DNA from 2 places in the Mesorhizobium sp. USDA 4132 genome. Region 1 is predicted to be linked to the other one. Evidence: predicted binding sites of a transcription regulator. Region 1 holds the regulator's gene; the other holds the start of a gene.
The links. Region 1 encodes PhoB, which activates phosphate uptake and scavenging genes when phosphate is short. Its sites were predicted from a motif close to TGTCATNNANCTGTCAT; they were not measured.
Positions count from the first base shown of each region.

Region 2: ugpB (sn-glycerol-3-phosphate ABC transporter substrate-binding protein UgpB) is a predicted target of PhoB. The motif match lies at 7,152-7,168, and genes of this name have one in related genera.

Region 1 covers NZ_JBWCCP010000001.1:584,052-593,370, reverse strand. The annotation lists gene ACZ9IU_RS03020 (aspartate aminotransferase family protein) at 1-690, opposite strand, end outside; gene ACZ9IU_RS03015 (GcrA family cell cycle regulator) at 1,099-1,635, shown strand; gene ACZ9IU_RS03010 (PACE efflux transporter) at 1,825-2,262, shown strand; gene phoB (phosphate regulon transcriptional regulator PhoB) at 2,272-2,955, opposite strand; gene phoU (phosphate signaling complex protein PhoU) at 2,977-3,690, opposite strand; gene pstB (phosphate ABC transporter ATP-binding protein PstB) at 3,736-4,551, opposite strand; gene pstA (phosphate ABC transporter permease PstA) at 4,565-5,884, opposite strand; gene pstC (phosphate ABC transporter permease subunit PstC) at 5,881-7,365, opposite strand; gene ACZ9IU_RS02980 (substrate-binding domain-containing protein) at 7,552-8,586, opposite strand; gene phoR (phosphate regulon sensor histidine kinase PhoR) at 8,781-9,319, opposite strand, start outside.
Region 2 covers NZ_JBWCCP010000001.1:442,398-451,716, reverse strand. The annotation lists gene ACZ9IU_RS02305 (YifB family Mg chelatase-like AAA ATPase) at 1-1,012, opposite strand, end outside; gene gshB (glutathione synthase) at 1,208-2,158, opposite strand; gene ACZ9IU_RS02295 (cupin domain-containing protein) at 2,233-2,736, opposite strand; gene ACZ9IU_RS02290 (sn-glycerol-3-phosphate import ATP-binding protein UgpC) at 2,846-3,946, opposite strand; gene ugpE (sn-glycerol-3-phosphate ABC transporter permease UgpE) at 3,948-4,796, opposite strand; gene ugpA (sn-glycerol-3-phosphate ABC transporter permease UgpA) at 4,806-5,690, opposite strand; gene ugpB (sn-glycerol-3-phosphate ABC transporter substrate-binding protein UgpB) at 5,768-7,090, opposite strand; gene ACZ9IU_RS02270 (YraN family protein) at 7,204-7,593, opposite strand; gene rsmI (16S rRNA (cytidine(1402)-2'-O)-methyltransferase) at 7,574-8,494, opposite strand; gene ACZ9IU_RS02260 (hypothetical protein) at 8,519-8,671, opposite strand; gene dnaN (DNA polymerase III subunit beta) at 8,764-9,319, shown strand, end outside.

The DNA of each region.
Region 1 (9,319 bases):
ATAGGCGAACAGTTTGCCGGTGCGGCCGACGCCGGTCTGGACCTCGTCGAAGATCAACAGCAGGCCGTTGTCGTCGCAGATCTGCCGCAGCGCAGCCAAGAATTCCTTTGGAACCGGCCGGATGCCGCCCTCGCCCTGGATCGGCTCGATGAGGATCGCCGCGGTCGCATCGGTGATCGCAGCCTTCAAAGCGTCCATATCGCCGAACGGCACCTGATCGAAGCCTTCGACCTTGGGGCCGAAACCTTCGAGATATTTCGCCTGGCCGCCCGCAGCGATGGTCGCCAACGTGCGGCCATGGAAGGCGCCCTCGAAGGTGACGATGTGGAAGCGTTCCGGATGGCCCTTCACGAACTGGTAGCGGCGCGCGGTCTTGATGGCGCATTCGAGCGCCTCCGCACCGGAATTGGTGAAAAACACCTTATCCGCGAAAGAGTTGTCGGCGAGGCGGCGCGACAGCGTCTCCTGGCCGGGCTGCTCGAAGAGGTTGGACGTGTGCCAGACCTTGTCGGCCTGCGCCTTCAGCGCGCCGACGAGATGCGGGTGGCCATAACCGAGCGAATTGACGGCGATGCCCGCGCCGAAGTCGAGATATCGCTCTCCACTTTCCGTCACAAGCCATACGCCCTCGCCGCGTTCAAAACGCAGCGGAGCCCGGGCAAACGTGTCGAAAAGCGCGGCTTCAGCCATGGCGACATCACTCCTCTAGGCAGTCAAAAAAGGCCGACAAAACCGGCCAGAAAAACCAAAAATGCCGCCCACTGGGCGGCGGGGGCACTATCGGGGTTTAGGCCGTCAATGTCAACAAAGCTCGGTGTTTTAGGCGCGTTACGACCGGAAACCGACAGGCGCTGGCTTCTGTGACAAAAAAGACTCTCCATCACAGCAAGTTGGGGAAAACCACGAAATCGAATCCCGCAGATTCCTCCGACTCTTGCCACGGAGTCAGCCTCACACTAGGTTAAAGATCAATTACTAGACTGCATGCGGCGGAACTAGTCACCTCAAGCATAGATATAGTGGGTGCTGTGAAATGATTTTCACAGTAAAGGTGGACGGATTCTGCATGCCAGCGGCGTTCAAAGGCGGAGAACGGGCATGAACTGGACAGACGAGCGTGTCGAGAAGCTCAAAAGATTGTGGTCGGAGGGCCTGAGTGCCAGCCAGATTGCTGCACAACTGGGAGGCGTAAGCCGCAATGCCGTGATCGGCAAGGTGCATCGCCTCTGCCTGCCGGGCCGGGCGAAAGCCGGCGGCACGGTTGCGACCGGTCGCGCATCGGCTGCCAAGCGGACGACATCGGCGCCGCGGGCTCCGAACTATGCGTCGCGCGTCACGACCCGGACCGTTACCCGCGCCGTCGGCGCGACGATGGTCAAGGAAGAGATCGAGATCGAACCCTACCAGGAGATGGAATACCGTCCGGCCTCCAACGTGGTCGTGCCGATCTCCCGTCGCCTTGCATTGACGGAACTCACCGAGCGCACCTGCAAGTGGCCGGTCGGCGACCCGCTTAAGGAAGACTTCCACTTCTGCGGCTGTGAATCCCCGGATGCATCGCCCTATTGCGGTTATCACGCAAAGCTCGCCTACCAGCCGGTCAACGAGCGCCGCAAGGTTGCCGCACGGGTCTGAGCGGCGGCGCGACACGAGGGCAAAAATCGAAGGCGGGCTCAAGGCCCGCTTTTTTGTTGTGCATGGCAGATATGCCGGCCGAGCCTTGCTCCGGATCGGCATTGCGCCTATCTGAAAGACAGCGAGGACGACCTCCCCCATTCGGGCAGAAACTCCGGGACGGCCCGGAAAGCATCCCAGGAGGTCATCATGCGCTCGACACGCGACCGTATCCGCCATGCCATCAGCTTCGAACTGATCGGGCTCGCTCTCATCACACCACTCGGCTCCTTCGCCTTCGGCATGCCGGCCGCCGATATCGGCGTGGTCGGCATCGGCAGCGCGACGATCGCCACTGGCTGGAACTATCTGTACAATCTCGGCTTCGACCACCTGATGCAGCGCTTTACCGGCGGCACGCAGAAAAACACCGCCATACGCGTGGCGCATGCGGTGCTGTTCGAACTTGGACTGCTGATCGCGCTTCTGCCGCTGATCGCCTGGTATCTCGGCATCAGCCTCGCCCATGCGCTGACGATGGACGTGTCGTTCGCGGTCTTCTACGTGGTCTATGCCTTCTTCTTCAACTGGGCCTACGACAGGATCTTTCCGTTGCCGGAATGGCAGCGGCAGACCGAGGCGGCTTAAAGCCGCCTCTCAGGATTCCATTGAATAACCCGCGCCGCGGACGGTGCGGATGACATCCTGCATATTGGAGAAGTTGAGCGCCTTCCTGAGACGCCCGACATGCACGTCGACGGTGCGCTCGTCGACATAGATGTCGTGACCCCAGACGCCGTCCAGAAGCTGCGACCGCGAAAAGACGCGGCCGGGCGACGCCATCAGGAATTCCAGCAGGCGGAATTCGGTCGGGCCCAGGCGCACTTCGCGGCTCTTGCGGTGAACGCGATGAGTTTCCCGGTCGAGTTCGATATCGCCGCAACGGAGCACGCTGGAGAGCACTTCGGGACGGGCGCGGCGAAGCATCGCCTTGACGCGGGCCATCAGTTCAGGCGTCGAGAAGGGCTTCACGACATAGTCGTCGGCGCCGGTGGCGAGGCCGCGAACACGTTCGCTCTCCTCGCCGCGGGCCGTCAGCATGATGATCGGCAAGCGCTCCGTTTCCGGGCGCATGCGCAGCCGGCGGCAGAGTTCGATGCCGGAAACGCCGGGCAGCATCCAGTCCAGGATCAGGAGGTCCGGTACCCGCTCCTGAAGCCGAATTTCGGCTTCGTCGCCCCGCAAAACGGTATCGACCTCATAACCCTCGGCTTCCAGATTGTAACGAAGAAGCACGCTCAGCGCTTCTTCGTCTTCTACGACAGCAATTTTCGGCAGCATTCTTGGTCTGCTCCGTCAGTTCTATTCGGTGATCGCGCCGAGCGTGTTCGACGAGTCGTCCTTCGGACGATCGCCTTCCGGCTGGGCACCGGTCGTCATGTAGTAGATGGTCTCGGCGATGTTGGTGGCGTGGTCGCCGATGCGCTCGATGTTCTTGGCGCAGAACAGCAGATGCGTGCAGGTGGTGATGTTGCGCGGATCCTCCATCATGTAGGTGAGGAGCTCGCGGAACAGCGAGGTGTACATCGCGTCGATTTCCTCGTCGCGGCTGCGGATCGCCTCGGCCTTCTCCGCCGAACGCGTCGAATAGACGTCGAGGACGTCCTTGAGCTGCACGAGGGCGAGATCGGAGAGATGCTCCAGGCCGCGAGCGAGCTTGCGTGGCACGCCGGTGCCCTGAACCGCGATGACGCGCTTGGCGGTGTTCTTGCCAAGGTCGCCGACGCGCTCCAGATCAGAGGCGATGCGCAGCGAACCGACGATCTCGCGAAGGTCGGCCGCAACCGGCTGGCGGCGGGCGATCGTGATGATCGCCTTGTCGCCGATCTCGCGCTCGGCGTGATCGAGGATCACGTCGTCGGAGATGACCTTCTGGGCGAGTGCGGCGTCGGAATTGACCAGCGCGCGCACGGCGTCCGAGCACATCTGCTCGGCGAGGCCGCCCATTTCGGAGATACGGCGGCTCAGGTATTTCAGTTCGTCGTCATAAGCCGACAGGATATGGGTCGATGCCATCTTCTAGTCCTCAAAATTGATTTTCAGGCGGCACAGTCGGCTGGGTCAGCCGAAACGGCCCATGATGTAATCCTGGGTGCGCTGGTCGTCGGGATTGGTGAACATCTTGTCGGTGTCGTTCTCCTCGACGAGCTGGCCGAGATGGAACATGGCGGTGCGCTGCGAGACGCGGGCAGCCTGCTGCATCGAGTGCGTCACGATGACGATCGTGTAGTTGGCACGAAGTTCATGGATGAGCTCTTCTACCTTGGCGGTCGCGATCGGATCGAGAGCCGAGCATGGTTCGTCCATGAGGATGACTTCGGGCGACACGGCGATCGCGCGGGCGATGCACAGACGCTGCTGCTGACCGCCGGAGAGACCGGTGCCGGATTCATGCAGGCGATCCTTGACTTCGGTCCAGAGGCCGGCGCGCTGCAGGCTCGCCTCGACGATCTGATCCATGTCGGCCTTGTTCTTGGAAAGGCCGTGGATGCGCGGACCGTAGGAAATGTTCTCGTAGATGGTCTTCGGGAACGGATTCGGCTTCTGGAAAACCATGCCGACGCGGGCGCGAAGTTCCACGACGTCGATGTTATTGTCGTAGATATCGTCCGTGTCGAGGGTGATCTTGCCGGTGACGCGGCAATTCTCGATCGTGTCGTTCATGCGGTTGAGGCAGCGCAGGAAGGTGGACTTGCCGCAACCGGAAGGACCGATGAGAGCCGTCACAGTGTTTTCGCGGACGTTGAGGTTCACGTCGAAAAGCGCACGCTTTTCGCCGTAATAAACCGAAACGTCCTTACCGATCATCTTGTGGGAAGCATCGCTCATCTTCTGGTCCAGCGCCTTTTCTACTGCCGATTCTGACATCATATTCATTGTCATACTCCTTCTACCAGCGCCGCTCGAAGCGACGCCGCAAGAGAATTGCGCCAACATTCATTAGGATGAGAAACAGGAGCAGGATGATGATTGCTCCCGAGGTACGCTCGACGAACGCGCGCTCAGCTTCGTTCGCCCACATGTAGATCTGGACCGGTAGCGCCGTCGACGGGTCGAGCGGCGTGGTCGGATAGTTGGCGACGAAGGCCACCATGCCGATCAGGAGCAGCGGTGCGGTTTCGCCAAGGGCATGGGCGAGGCCGATGATGGTGCCGGTCAGGATGCCCGGCATGGCAAGCGGCAAGACATGGTGGAAGATCGTCTGCATCTTCGAGGCGCCGAGCCCGAGGGCGGCAGCACGGATCGATGGCGGCACTGCCTTCAGTGCCGCGCGGGTCGCGATGATGATCGTCGGCAGCGTCATGAGGGTGAGCACCAGACCACCAACGAAGGAGGCCGAGCGCGGCAGGCCCATGAAGTTGACGAACACCGCCAGACCTAGCAGACCGTAGACGATCGAGGGAACGGCCGCGAGATTGTTGATGTTCACCTCGATCAGATCGGTGAACTTGTTCTTCGGGGCAAATTCCTCGAGATAGATCGAAGCGGCGACGCCGATCGGTAGCGCCAGGACAAGCACGATCAGCATCATGTAGAACGAGCCGATGAGCGCGACGCCGACACCGGCTGCTTCCGGACGGCTCGATGCGCCGTTGACGAAAATGCCGCCGTTGAAGTGCTTGGCAAGGGCTCCGCTGTCAGAGAGCTGCTTCATCCAGCCGAGCTGCTGGTCGTTGATCTTGCGGTTTTCCTGGCTGACGTCGAGGTCGATCTGGCCCTTGTAGGCCGAGTCGATATCGCCGGAAGCAAGCAGTCTTACCGTCTGCGTCGTGCCGATGATCGCCGGATTGGCGATGACCAGGTCACGCAGCTGAACGCGGACACCATCCGACAGCATCTGGCCGACCGCGCGGGCCGCGACACGGTCATCGACGCTGACGTTAAGCAGCTTGGCGAGAGCATTGCGGGCGACGACCGGATAGTTGGCCGTCATCAGCTTCTGCGGATTGGTGGCACGTTCGTTCTGCGGGTCGATGATCTGCTGCGAGAACTCGACCGGCATGGTGATCATGGTCTGCTGGAAGGCGGTGTAACCCTTGGAGACCACCGACCACAGGAGAAGCATCAGGAAGATGATGCCGAAGGAAAGCGCGGCGATGCCATAGGCACGGAAGCGACGCTCGGCGGCGTAACGGCGCTTGATGCCGATATCGCGACGGACGGACTTGGCCCTGGAGATGCCGGCGGCGGGAGAAACCACATCGGTCATTCGTACTGCTCCCGGTATTTGCGCACGATATAAAGCGCGTAGATGTTGAGGCAAAGCGTGATGGCGAAAAGCGTGATGCCCAGCGCGAAGGCAACCAGGGTCTGCGGCGAGGTGAACTCAAGGTCACCCGTCAGCTGATTGACGATCTTGACGGTCACGGTCGTCATTGGCTCGAAAGGGTTGATCTGCAGGCGGGCGGCAACACCGGCCGCAAGCACGACGATCATCGTCTCGCCGACGGCGCGCGATGCGGTCATCAGGAGCGCGCCGACGATGCCCGGCAGAGCGGCCGGCAGGACGACCTTCTTGATGGTTTCCGAACGGGTGGCGCCGAGGCCGAGCGAGCCGTCACGCAGGGCACGCGGCACCGCCGTGATGATATCGTCGGACAGCGAGGAGACGTAGGGGATCAGCATGATGCCCATGACGAAGCCGGCGGTCAGAACGCTCTGTGCCTGAATGAAGTTGGCATAGTCGCCGGTGACGAGGCCGTTCAGCTGCGAAGAGATATCGCGCAGGAACGGTCCGACGGTCGTCAAGGCGAAGAAGCCGTAGACGATGGTCGGAATGCCGGCGAGCACTTCGAGCAAAGGCTTCGCAACCGAGCGGACCTTCGGCGAGGCGTATTCCGACATGTAGATTGCCGAAAAGAGACCGATCGGAACCGCAAAGAGCATCGCGACGAAACCGATATAGAGCGTACCGAGCAGCAGCGGAATAAGGCCGAACTGACCTTCGGAGCCGCCAGAACCGGCAGCAGCAAAACGCGGATCCCATACCGTGCCGAAGAAGAATTCCCAGGCGGGAATAGCGGTGAAGAAGTGGGCCGCTTCGGTCAGCATCGAGGCGACGATGCCGATCGTGGTCAGAATGGCGATCGAGGAGGCGACGACGAGGCTGCCGAGAACCACCTTTTCCACTCGGTTGCGGGCGCGGAAGCGCGGCGCAATCTGACGATAGGCGAAGAACGCCCCGCCGACGGAAGCCGCCAATACGACGATCGTCATGAGGATGCGGCTGACGAAGGTCATCCTGTTCAGGACAGCGGCGGCCTTGACCATGAAGGGCTGGGGATCGCCCGCAAGCGGAACGCCCTTGGCCCCAAGCGCAGCACGCAGCTCGACCGGATTATTCTCGACGCGGGCAATCTCGTCGCCGGTCAGCGCATTCATGCCTCGGGCGATCGAAGTGATCATGCCGTAGCTCAGGCCCTGCTCGGCCTGCGATTGGGTTTTCACCTCTTCAGGAAACGCACCGCGGACCGAGGAGCTGATATAGATCGGGCTGGCGACCAGCCAGACAAAGAGAATGACGACGGCCGGCAGGATCGCCCAGACAGCGACAAAAGAACCGTAATATCCGGGCCGTGAATGAAGTTTGGAGGAAATCCCTCCGACCAGTGCCATTGAATACCGGGCACCAGTGACGTAACCGGCTATGCCGATTATTGCCAAAATCAATAATATTAGTGATGTGTTCATCATAATCCCCCGGCGTACCGCTTTCGGCGGCAACCCATCACCGCCCAGCTCCGTTCATCGGAACCGATCGCATTCGCCATCGCGCCCTGCGCAACACCATCGCCACAAAACCGACGATTCCGCCGATGCAAAGGCCATCGATCGGAAGAGAAAACGGCGCCGCCAAAAGCGGCGCCGGTCTTTGGATTACATGGTCTTGCCAGCGGCAAAGTCCTTGCGGCCCTGTTCGCGCTGTGCGTCAGGAGCAGCAACCAGGCCGTACTCGATGAGCGGCGAGTCAGGGCCGATCATGTCGTCGGAAAGGAAGAACTCGACGTATTCCTTGAGGCCCGGAACGACGCCCAGGTGAGCCTTCTTCACGTAGAAGAACAGCGGACGGGAAACCGGGTAGGTACCGTCGGCGATGGTGGCCGAGGTCGGCTTGATGCCGCGCATGGTGGCGACCTTCAGCTTGTCGGCATTGTTTTCGTAGAAAGCGAGGCCGAACACACCGACGCCGGTCTTGTTGGCAGCGATACGAGCGAGGGTCTCGGTGTAGTCGCCGTCGATGTCCACGGCAACGCCGTCCTTGCGAACAGCAACGCAGGCTTTGGCCTGGGCAGCCTTGTCAGCGATTTCCTTGGCGATGACGTCGGTTGCGCCGGCATCCTTGCAGCCTGCGGCTAGAACGTTCAGTTCGAAAACTTCGCGGGTGCCGTGCTTTTCGCCCGGGATGTAGGCAGCGATCGGGCCCTTCGGAAGCGTCGGGTTGATGTCCGACCAGTTCTTGTAGGGGTTGGCGACGAGCTTGCCGTCAACAACGACCTGAGCGGCGAGAGCCTTGTAGAGGTCCTTCGGCTCAAGCTTCATGTCGCCGTTGCTGCTGGCGGTCGCGAAAACGATACCGTCGTAGCCGATGCGGATTTCCTGGATGTCGGTGACGCCGGCTGCCTTGCAGGCTTCGGCTTCAGACTTGTTGATCGGGCGCGAAGCGTTTGCAACGTCGATCGTGGCTTCGCCAACGCCCTTGCAGAATTCCTTGAGGCCGGCGCCGGTGCCGCCCGACTCGACGATCGGGGTCTTGAACTTCGGGAAGGCTTCACCGAAGGATTCGGCAACGATCTTCGCATAGGGAAGAACCGTGGAGGAACCAGCAACCTGGACCTGGTCGCGTGCAGCGGCGGCGCCGGCAAACGCAACGGAGGCCACCAGGGCAGCTGCAGAGAGTTTAAGGATGTTCATGAGGAATCTCCCGTCATGGGCTTGTGTGAATGCGGACGGCGCTGGCTCTCGCTCTCGCCAACGCTCGGCCCGCTTGTCTTAGCCGCTGTAGCACCTCTCTTTTATGTCAGTTCGGTGAAACATTTGTGACATATCAAGTATTTGATATTTAAACGGAAATGCAATGCACAGCTTTGCAGAGAGAGCCCTTTATGTCAGAACCTGACGGTGAACTCGCTTCCCTTGCCGACTTCCGACTTGACGATCAGACGTGCTCTGTGGCGGGTCAGGATGTGCTTGACGATTGCAAGGCCTAGGCCCGTGCCTTTCTTGGAACGGCTGTCGGCCACGCTGACCCGGTAGAAGCGCTCGGTAAGCCGCGGAACGTGCTCGGCCGGAATGCCCGGCCCCTGGTCGACAACGGTCACTTCCACCGGATCGGAGGCGCCGTTGCGCAGATAGACGTCCACGAACTTGCCTTCCTGGCCGTATTTGCAGGCGTTCTCGATCAGGTTTTCGAAAACCTGGACGAGCTCGTCGCGATCGCCCAGAACCTCCACCTTGCCTTCCGGCAGGTGCGTGCGGATCTCTACCCCGAGATCGTCGGCGAGCGGTACGAGCGCATCCCGCACATGACCGATCAGCGGCTTCAGGTCGATCGTCTGGTCCGGAGCGATATGGGATTTGAGCTCCAGGCGCGACAGCGACATGAGATCGTCGACAAGGCGGCTCATGCGCGTCGCCTGGTCGAACA
Region 2 (9,319 bases), 140 kb from region 1:
TACTGGCGGGATAGGAAACCCGGTGGTTGGCGCGGGCGATAATGCATTCGCCGGTCTCCAGCGGCTGGCGGAGCGCGTCCAGCGCCTGCGGAGAGAATTCCGGGAATTCGTCGAGGAACAGCACGCCGTGATGGGCAAGCGATGCCTCCCCGGGCCTTGCGCGCAGGCCACCACCCACGAGCGCTGCCATGGTGGCCGAATGGTGCGGCGTGCGGTAAGGTCGGCGGTCGGAAAGCTTGCCGCCGGAAAGCTGGCCGGCGATCGAATGGATCATCGACACTTCCAGCAGTTCGGCAGCCGAAAGCGGCGGCAGGATCGACGGCAGCCGAGCGGCCAGCATGGATTTTCCGGAGCCGGGAGGGCCGACCATCAGAAGATTATGGCCACCGGCGGCGGCGACTTCCAGCGCCCGTTTGGCGGTTTCCTGACCTTTGATGTCGACGAGATCGGGCAGATTGGCAGGCAAGGCGCGGATTGCCGGCTGTGGACGCGAGATGACCTGGGTGCCGCGGAAATGGTTTGCGAGCGCGATCAGGCTGCGCGGCGCGATGATATCGATCTCGGCCCCTGCCCAGGCAGCTTCCGCGCCGCTGTCGGCCGGGCAGATCAAGCCCTTTCCCAAGGCGTTTGCGGCGATTGCCGCCGGAAGTGCGCCGGCCACGGGCGCAAGCGTGCCGTCGAGGTTCAGTTCGCCAAGCACCACATAACCGGTGAGTGCATCTCCGGGAACGGCGCCCAGTGCCGCCATCAGCGCCAGCGCGATCGGCAGGTCGAAATGCGATCCTTCTTTCGGAAGGTCGGCCGGCGCCAGATTGACGGTGATCTTCTTCGGCGGCATGGCAAGGCCCGAGGCATGCAAAGCCGCCTGCACCCGCTCGCGGCTCTCGGCTACCGCCTTGTCCGGCAGGCCGACGATATGCATGTTGATCTTGCCCGGCCCGACCATGACCTGCACGTCGACCGGAACGCCTTCTATGCCCTGGAATGCGACTGTGCTGACGCGCGAAACCATATCCACCCCGCCCCTAACTTCATGTCCGGGACGCCAGCGATACACGCTTTCCGTGCCAGGAATTGCAATCTGGCATAGAAATAGGAATGAAACAAGAACATTAACCGAACAATTTCACGCATCCGCTGCAAACGGGTTGCGGGCGGTTGTATCACGAGAACAAAGGCGATCCGTATCCGAAACGCCTTGCATTCATCAGCCGCGTTTTGCCTCGATTGCATCCCAGAGGAGGCTTGCGACGTCGGCGCCGCCGAACTTCTTGACTTCGCGGATGCCCGTCGGGGATGTGACGTTGATCTCGGTCATATAGTCGCCGATGACATCGATGCCGACGAAGATGAAGCCGCGTTCGCGCAGGGCGGGTCCGATGCGGGAGCAGATTTCCTTCTCGCGCGGCGTGATCTCGGTCGCCTCGGCGCGGCCGCCGACATGCATGTTGGAGCGGCTGTCGTGTTCGGCGGGAACCCGGTTGATCGCGCCGACCGGCTCGCCGTCGACCAGAAGGATGCGCTTGTCGCCCTTGCGCACGGCCGGCAGATAGGCCTGGGCGATATAAGGTTCGCCGCGATACATCTGGCCGAACATTTCGAGCAGCGACGTGAAATTGCGGTCGTCGCGGGCGGAATGGAAAACTCCGGCGCCGCCATTGCCGTAGAGCGGCTTGAGGATGATATCGCCCATCTCCTCTCGGAAGCGGGCGATTTCGCCCGGATCGCGGCTGATCAGCGTTGCCGGCATCAAATCGGCAAATTCGGTGACGAAAATCTTCTCCGGCGAATTGCGCACCCAGGCGGGGTCGTTGACGACAAGCGTCTTCGGGTGGATGCGCTCGAGGAGATGGGTCGAGGTGATATAACCCATATCGAAGGGCGGATCCTGGCGCAGATGCACAACGTCCATCTCCGACAGGTCGACGCGCTCCTTGTCGCCGAGCGTGAAATGATCACCCTTGACGTCGCGCACCTGCAGCGGTTCGACGGCCGCGAAGATCTTGCCGTCACGCATCGTCAGGCGGTCGGGGGTATAGTGAAAGAGTTCGAAACCACGCGCCTGCGCTTCGAGCGCCATGGCGAAGGTGGAATCGCCGGCAACGCTGATGCCGGAGATATGGTCCATCTGAAACGCGACCTTGCGGATTTTCGCCATGACTTCAGCCCCCTAGGATTGGCCCGCCTGATGTAGGATGGCGAGCCCCCAAAGGCAACTGCAATCGGCCGATATCACGCGGAGATGCCGACCTGCGACTTTGCCCGCAACATGTTGCGCAGGCGGAAAAGCATAGCGATCGGCTTCGGGAAAGGCCGGCGGATGAATGCTACCTTTTTCAGATAGTTGTCGATGCGCCAGGTGGCCCAGGTCCGGCCCTTGAAATAGCCGACATCGCCTGCCGTCAGCGTGCGCTGCGTGCCGTCATCGGCAGTCACATGCACCTCGCCTTCGAGGATCACCACCGTCTCGTCCCAGTGGAAATACCAGCGGAACTCGCCGGCCGTGCATTCCCACACGCCGGTCGTGGCGCAATCGTCTTCTGCGGTGGAGTGGGAGGCGGCGCGCGCCCGCGGATCACCGGCGAGCACCCAGGTGGGCTCGATCGGCATCGGCTTCATTTCCAGAGAATGCGGACAGGCGCCGATGAACGCCTTAACCTTCGGCTTCTCCGGCGCGTCGGACCTGTATCTGAATGCGAGTGCCGCTGCGGTCGCGGCGAGGACGTGCCAACTCATCTTTCCCCCCAAAAGTTGCCAATTCCGGGAAAATGTAGCGGCAAAGAGTAAGGCTGCTGTTCAGGCCGATCGTACAATTTTAACGATCGGCCTGATTTTCGCGCTCTCTTTAGAGAACCGGTTCGACGGGTGCGAGCTTTGCCTCGGCCGGTACGTTGCCCGGCAGCCGCTTGCCCGTATCGAGCGAGAAGAAGTGCAGGCGCTTGGCATCGACGGCGATGCGCATTTCCGCAGAGAGCGCAATCTCCGGCGAAACGGCGGCAGTGATCTGCTGATCGCCGACGGTGCCGTGGATCAGTCGCTGGGCGCCCAGTTCCTCGGTATATTCGAGGCGGAAAGGCAGGGCCTCTTCGTCGTCGCGCGCGATGCGCAGATCCTCGGCGCGGACGCCGACGGTAACGGCGCCCGAAGTCGGCGCGAAACCGTTGAGGCTGATCATCGCCGGGCCGATCGCCAGCTTGTCGCCATGCAACTCCCCCCTGACGAGGTTCATGGCCGGCGAACCGATAAAGCTTGCCACAAAGGTAGAGGCGGGTGCGTGGTAAACTTCCAGCGGCGCACCGATCTGCTCGATCTCTCCCCCGTTCAGAACGACGAGGCGGTCGGCGAGCGTCATGGCTTCGAGCTGGTCGTGGGTGACGTAGATCGACGTGGTGCCTAGGCGGCGCTGCAGGCGCTTGATTTCGCCACGCATGGAAACGCGCAGTTTCGCATCGAGGTTGGAGAGCGGCTCGTCGAACAAGAAGGCTGCCGGCTTGCGCACGATGGCGCGGCCCATGGCTACACGCTGGCGCTGGCCGCCGGAAAGCGCGCGCGGCTTGCGCTCCAGATACTGGGTGATCTCCAGCATGCGGGCCGCTTCAGCGACACGCGCGTCGATCTCAGCCTTCGGCGTACCGCGGTTCTTCAGACCGTAGGCCAGGTTGTTATACACCGTCATATGCGGATAGAGCGCGTAATTCTGGAACACCATGGCGATATCGCGCTCGGCCGGCTCGACCTCGTTGACGACCCGGCCGGCGATTTTCACTTCGCCCGCGGAAATGGCTTCCAGCCCCGCGACCATGCGCAACAGCGTGGACTTTCCGCAGCCAGACGGACCGACAAGGACGATGAACTCGCCATCGGCTATGTCGATGGAGACGGAGCTTACCGCCTTTACGCCGCCGGTATAAACCTTTGAAACCTCTGAAATGTGAATGCCAGCCATGTTATTTCTCCGTTTCAGTAAGCCCGCGGATGAACAACCGCTGCATGAAAACCACGACGAGGATGGGGGGAAGCATGGCGAGTACGGACCCCGCCATGACGAGTTGCCACTCGATGACGCCGTCCTGCGCCGTGACCATGCGCTTCATCCCCATCATCAGCGTGTAATAACCGGGGTCGGTGGTCACCAGGAGCGGCCAGAGGTACTGAACCCAGCCATAGATGAAGAGGATGACGCATAACGCGCCGATATTGGTACGCGAGAGCGGCAGGAGGATGTCCCGGAAGAACTTCATAGGGCCGGCTCCGTCCACACGGGCCGCTTCCAAAAGTTCGTCCGGGACTGTCATGAAGAACTGGCGGAACAGGAAGGTCGCCGTGGCCGATGCGATCAACGGGACGGTCAGACCGGCCCAGGAATTCAACATGCCGAGGTCGGCAACGATCTTGTATGTCGGCATGATGCGCACCTCGACCGGCAGCATCAGGGTGACGAAGATGATCCAGAACGCCAGTAGCCGGAAAGGAAACCGGAAATAGACGATCGCAAAGGCGGAAAGGATCGAGATGGCAATTTTTCCGACCGTGATCGTCAACGCCATGATCAGAGAGTTCAGCGCCATGTGCGAATAATTGGGCAGGCCGTGAGCGGCCGCGGCGCTCGTCAGAATGGTCGAATAGTTCTCGATGAAATGCGAGCCCGGCAGAAGCGGGACCGGCCCGCTCATCAGCGTCGAGACGTCATGGGTTGACGCCATGATCGCGACATAGACCGGCAGCGCGACCACCAGAAATCCCAGGATCAGGAATGCGTGGGTGAGGAAAGTCAGGAAGGGGCGGTTTTCAACCATGATCGTTCCTCAATACTGGACGCGGCGTTCGACGAAGCGGAACTGAACAAAGGTCAGCAGCATCACGATCAACATTAGCAACACCGACTGCGCCGAGGACGAACCGATGTTCAGACCGACATAACCGTCCTGATAGACCTTGTAGACAAGCGTCGTCGTCGCCTGCGCGGGCCCGCCGCCGGTCGTGGCATCCACGATCGGGAAGGTGTCGAACATCGTGTAGTTGACGTTGATGATGAATAGGAAAAACGTCGTCGGCGACAGAAGCGGCAGAGAGATAGTGAAGAAGCGCCTCACCGGGCCTGACCCATCGATCGCGGCGGCCTCGATCAGCGACTGCGGCACCGACTGCAATCCAGCCAGGAAGAAAAGGAAGTTGTAGGAGATCTGCTTCCAGGCTGCCGCGATGATGATCAGGATCATCGCATGCGTGCCGTTGAGATCATGGTCCCAGCGAATGCCGACGCGCTCAAGGAAAAAGGGCAGCAGACCGGTGGATGTATTGAAGAGAAACCACCACAGGACACCCGCCACGACAGGGGCGACGGCATAAGGCCAAACCAGCAGGGTGGTATAGATTCTGGCGGATCGCGTCACGCGGTTGACCGCGGCCGCGAATGCAAGGCCGAGCATCATCGAAAGGATGGTAACGGACACCGCGAATACGCCGGTGCGCCAGAGAGCATCCAGATAGTTCGGGTCCTCGATCAGCTGCCGATAATGGGTCAATCCGACGAAAACGGTAGAGAAACCAAAGGGATCTTCCCGCTCGAATGAAGACTTCACTGCCTGCGCGGCAGGCCAGATGAAGAAGACGAGCGTGATAGCGAGCTGGGGCGCGAGCAGCAAATAGGGCAGCAGGCGGTTATTGAAGGTTGTTCTTTTGGTATCCACCGTTCCCTCACCACAACGTAATAAGCGAGCAAGGGAGGGCCGGCGGTAGCCGGTCCTCCCTGCGGAGATCGGAACGATCAGTTCGAGTTGGCCGCCTCGAATTCACGCAGAAGCGCATTGCCGCGCTGCACTGCGCTGTCGAGCGACTGCTTGGCGTCCTTCTTGTTGGCGAGAAGTGCCTGGAATTCCTCGTCGATGATGGTGCGGACCTGGGTAAAGTTGCCGAACCGCACGCCCTTCGAATTTTCCGAGGGAGTACCGCGAGTGATCTGCTTGATGGCGATGTCGGAGCCGGGATTCTTTTCGTAATAGCCCTGCTTCTGGCCGAGTTCGTAAGCAGCATTGGTGATCGGCAGATAACCGGTGAACTGGTGCCAATCAGCCTGGACATCCGGCTTGGAGAGATAGCTGAAGAACTTGGCTACACCCTTGTAGGTCGCCTTATCCTTGCCGTTCAGCACCCAGAGGGTGGCGCCGCCGATGATGGAGTTCTTCGGCTCCTTGATCTCATCGTCGTAATAAGGCAGCGGGGCGAAGCCCGGCGTGAAGTTCTTGGCGTTGTTGATGACCCCGGCGCGGCCTGCGGAGGAGTTCATCGTGATGGCGCATTCCTGCGAATAGAACATGGTCGCCGCCTGGTCGCCACCGACCGGGCCACCATACTTGAACAGGCCTTCGTCCTGCCATTTCTTCAGGTTTGCCCAGTGCTTGACCTGCAGAGGACCGTTGAAGGTGAATTCGGACTTCACGCCGCCGAAACCGTTCTGCAGCGTGCCGAAAGGCTTGTCATGCAGCGCCGAAAGATTTTCGGTCTGGACCCAGGTAATCCAAGCCGAGGTGAGGCCGCACTTGGCAGCGCCGGAGGAAACGATCTTCTTCGAGAACTCCTCGACTTCCTTCCAGGTCTTCGGGGCAACTTCAGGATCAAGGCCCGCCTTTTTGAAGATGTCCTTGTTGTAATACATGATCGGAGTGGAGGAATTGAAGGGCAGCGACAGGATGTTGCCCTTCGTATCGGAATAGTAGCCGGTAACCGGAGCCAGGAATGTCTTGGTGTCGAAGGGTTCGCCTTCGTCCGCCATCAGCTTGTAGACAGGATAGACGGCGCCCTTGGCAGCCATCATCGTGCCGGTGCCAACTTCGAAGACCTGGACGATAGCCGGTTGCTGGCCAGCGCGGAACGCGGCGATCGCGGCGGTCAACGTTTCCGGATAACTTCCCTTATAGACCGGAACGACTTTGTAGTCGGACTGGCTCTCGTTGAATTTCTGAGCGATTTCTTCAAGCTTCTTGCCGAGTTCGCCACCCATGGCATGCCACCAGGTGACTTCCGTCGCGGCAAACGACGACGTTGCCGACAGCGCGACCGCGAATGCGGCCATTGAGAGTTTTCTCAACATTATTATTTCCTCCACCTTGATTGGTGTCGGCCCCCAAATAGGGTCCTCCCATGACACCACCGTTACAGTTTTATGTCATTTTTCTAACAGAGCAAGGACACTTGATTTGTTCGTTAGAATGCGTCGGGAAAATGCCGCGGCAGACGCCCTGGAAGCACTGCAATAATGTCGTAGCGCTGCGAAAGCGTCGCTACATGCTTCCGCTTCGAAAGCCACAGCGCGCTTGCCGCGCGAATACGGTTCTGGGTCATGTAGCCGACTGCGTCGATGGCTTCGCTTTCGCCTCTCCGCGCCTTGACCTCGACGAATATAACAAGGTCCCCCTTGCGGGCTATAAGATCGATCTCGCCGATCTTTGTGCGATAGCGAATGGCAAGGATGCGGTATCCCTTCACAAACAGATAGAGCGCGGCGAGATACTCGGAGAGATGGCCTCTTTTATAAGCCTTCTGCCGCTCGGCCTTTCGCCGCTTCAGGCTGTTGTCATTGCGCTCCGCCGCCATCCTCGCCCTTTAACTCCAGGAGCCGCTGATAAAGTACCTTGCGGGCAAGGCCGGTGAGCCGCGCAGCCTCGGCGGCGGCTTTCGCGGCTGGCATGGAGGATGAAAGCTGGCGCAGCAGCACGTCCACCTCGACTTCGCCGGGAGGTTCCTCGGCCTCTGGCGGCGCCAGAAGCAGCACGATCTCGCCCTTCACCACACGGTCGTCGTGGTAATAGGCGGCGAGTTCCTCCAGCGTGCCGCGGCGAAACTCTTCGAAAGTCTTCGTCAATTCACGGCAGACCGCCGCGCGCCGGCCAGTTCCGAGCACTTCGGCGGCAGCGGCGAGCGTCGCGCCGATACGATGCGGCGACTCGAAGAAGATCAATGTCGCCGGCACTTTCGAAAGCTCGGCCAGCCGGTCGCGGCGGCCCTTGTCCTTGACCGGCAGGAAACCGGCGAACAGGAACGCATCGGACGGCATGCCGGAACCGACGAGCGCTGCGAGCGGCGCAGAGGCGCCGGGGATCGGCACGACCTTGTGGCCGGTCTGGATCGCCATCTGACCGAGCCGGTAACCGGGATCGGAGACCAAGGGGGTGCCGGCATCGGAGACCAGCGCCACCGATTTTCCTTCTTCCAAAGCCGCGATCAGCTTCGGCCCGACCTCGTCGGAATTGTGCTCATGGTAGGCATAGGGCCGGTTGACGATGCCGTAGCGGTCGAGCAGGACGCGGGTCACCCGGGTATCCTCGCAGGCGAGCACATCGGCGCCGGAGAGTGTCTCCAGCGCCCTCAACGTGATGTCGCCGAGATTGCCGATCGGGGTCGCGACCAGATAAAGCGCCGGCTCCAATGGCCGCGCGGCCACGAAAGTATTGGCGACGCGATAGCCGCGCTGGCTGCTCTTCAGGTCATCGGTCAAGGGGCGTCACGCACAAAAGGATGGTCATGTGCCTTTATGGGCAAGCGGACCGGCTTCGGCAAGTAAAGCCCAAGCTGTTGAGAACGCATATTTTCTGTGTGCAGCGCGTGAGACAGATGCGAAATGACTTGCTAACGCCTTGTTCACCTCTTGCTTTTCGAACGGGTTGTCTGCCATTTTGCCGGTCCACATCATCCGGCTGGCCCAAAGCCGGCAGAATATCAGGGTCCGGCCCTGCCGGATCGCCACGGTCGAAAGCGATTGCGTCCATGCGTATTACTCTTGAGCGGTCAAACCTTCTGAAGTCGCTGAACCACGTGCATCGCGTGGTGGAGCGACGGAACACCATCCCGATCCTCTCCAACGTGCTGATGCGCGCGTCCGGCGCCGGTCTCGACCTGAAAGCGACCGACCTCGACCTCGAAATCACCGAAGCCCTTCCGGCCATGGTCGAGACTGCCGGCGCCACGACCGTTCCGGCGCACCTGCTTTACGAAATCGTCCGGAAGCTGCCGGATGGTTCGGAAGTGCTGCTCGCCACCAATCCTGACGGCAGCTCGATGACGGTGCAATCCGGCCGCTCGAAATTCTCGCTGCAGTGCCTGCCGGAATCGGACTTCCCCGACCTCACCGCCGGCAGCTTCACGCATACGTTCAAGCTGAAGGCGACCGATCTGAAAATGCTGATCGACCGCACCCAGTTCGCGATCTCAACCGAGGAGACCCGCTATTACCTGAACGGCATATTCTTCCACACGATCGAAGCCGATGGGGACCTGAAGCTTCGCGCAGTCGCAACCGATGGTCACCGCCTGGCCCGCGCCG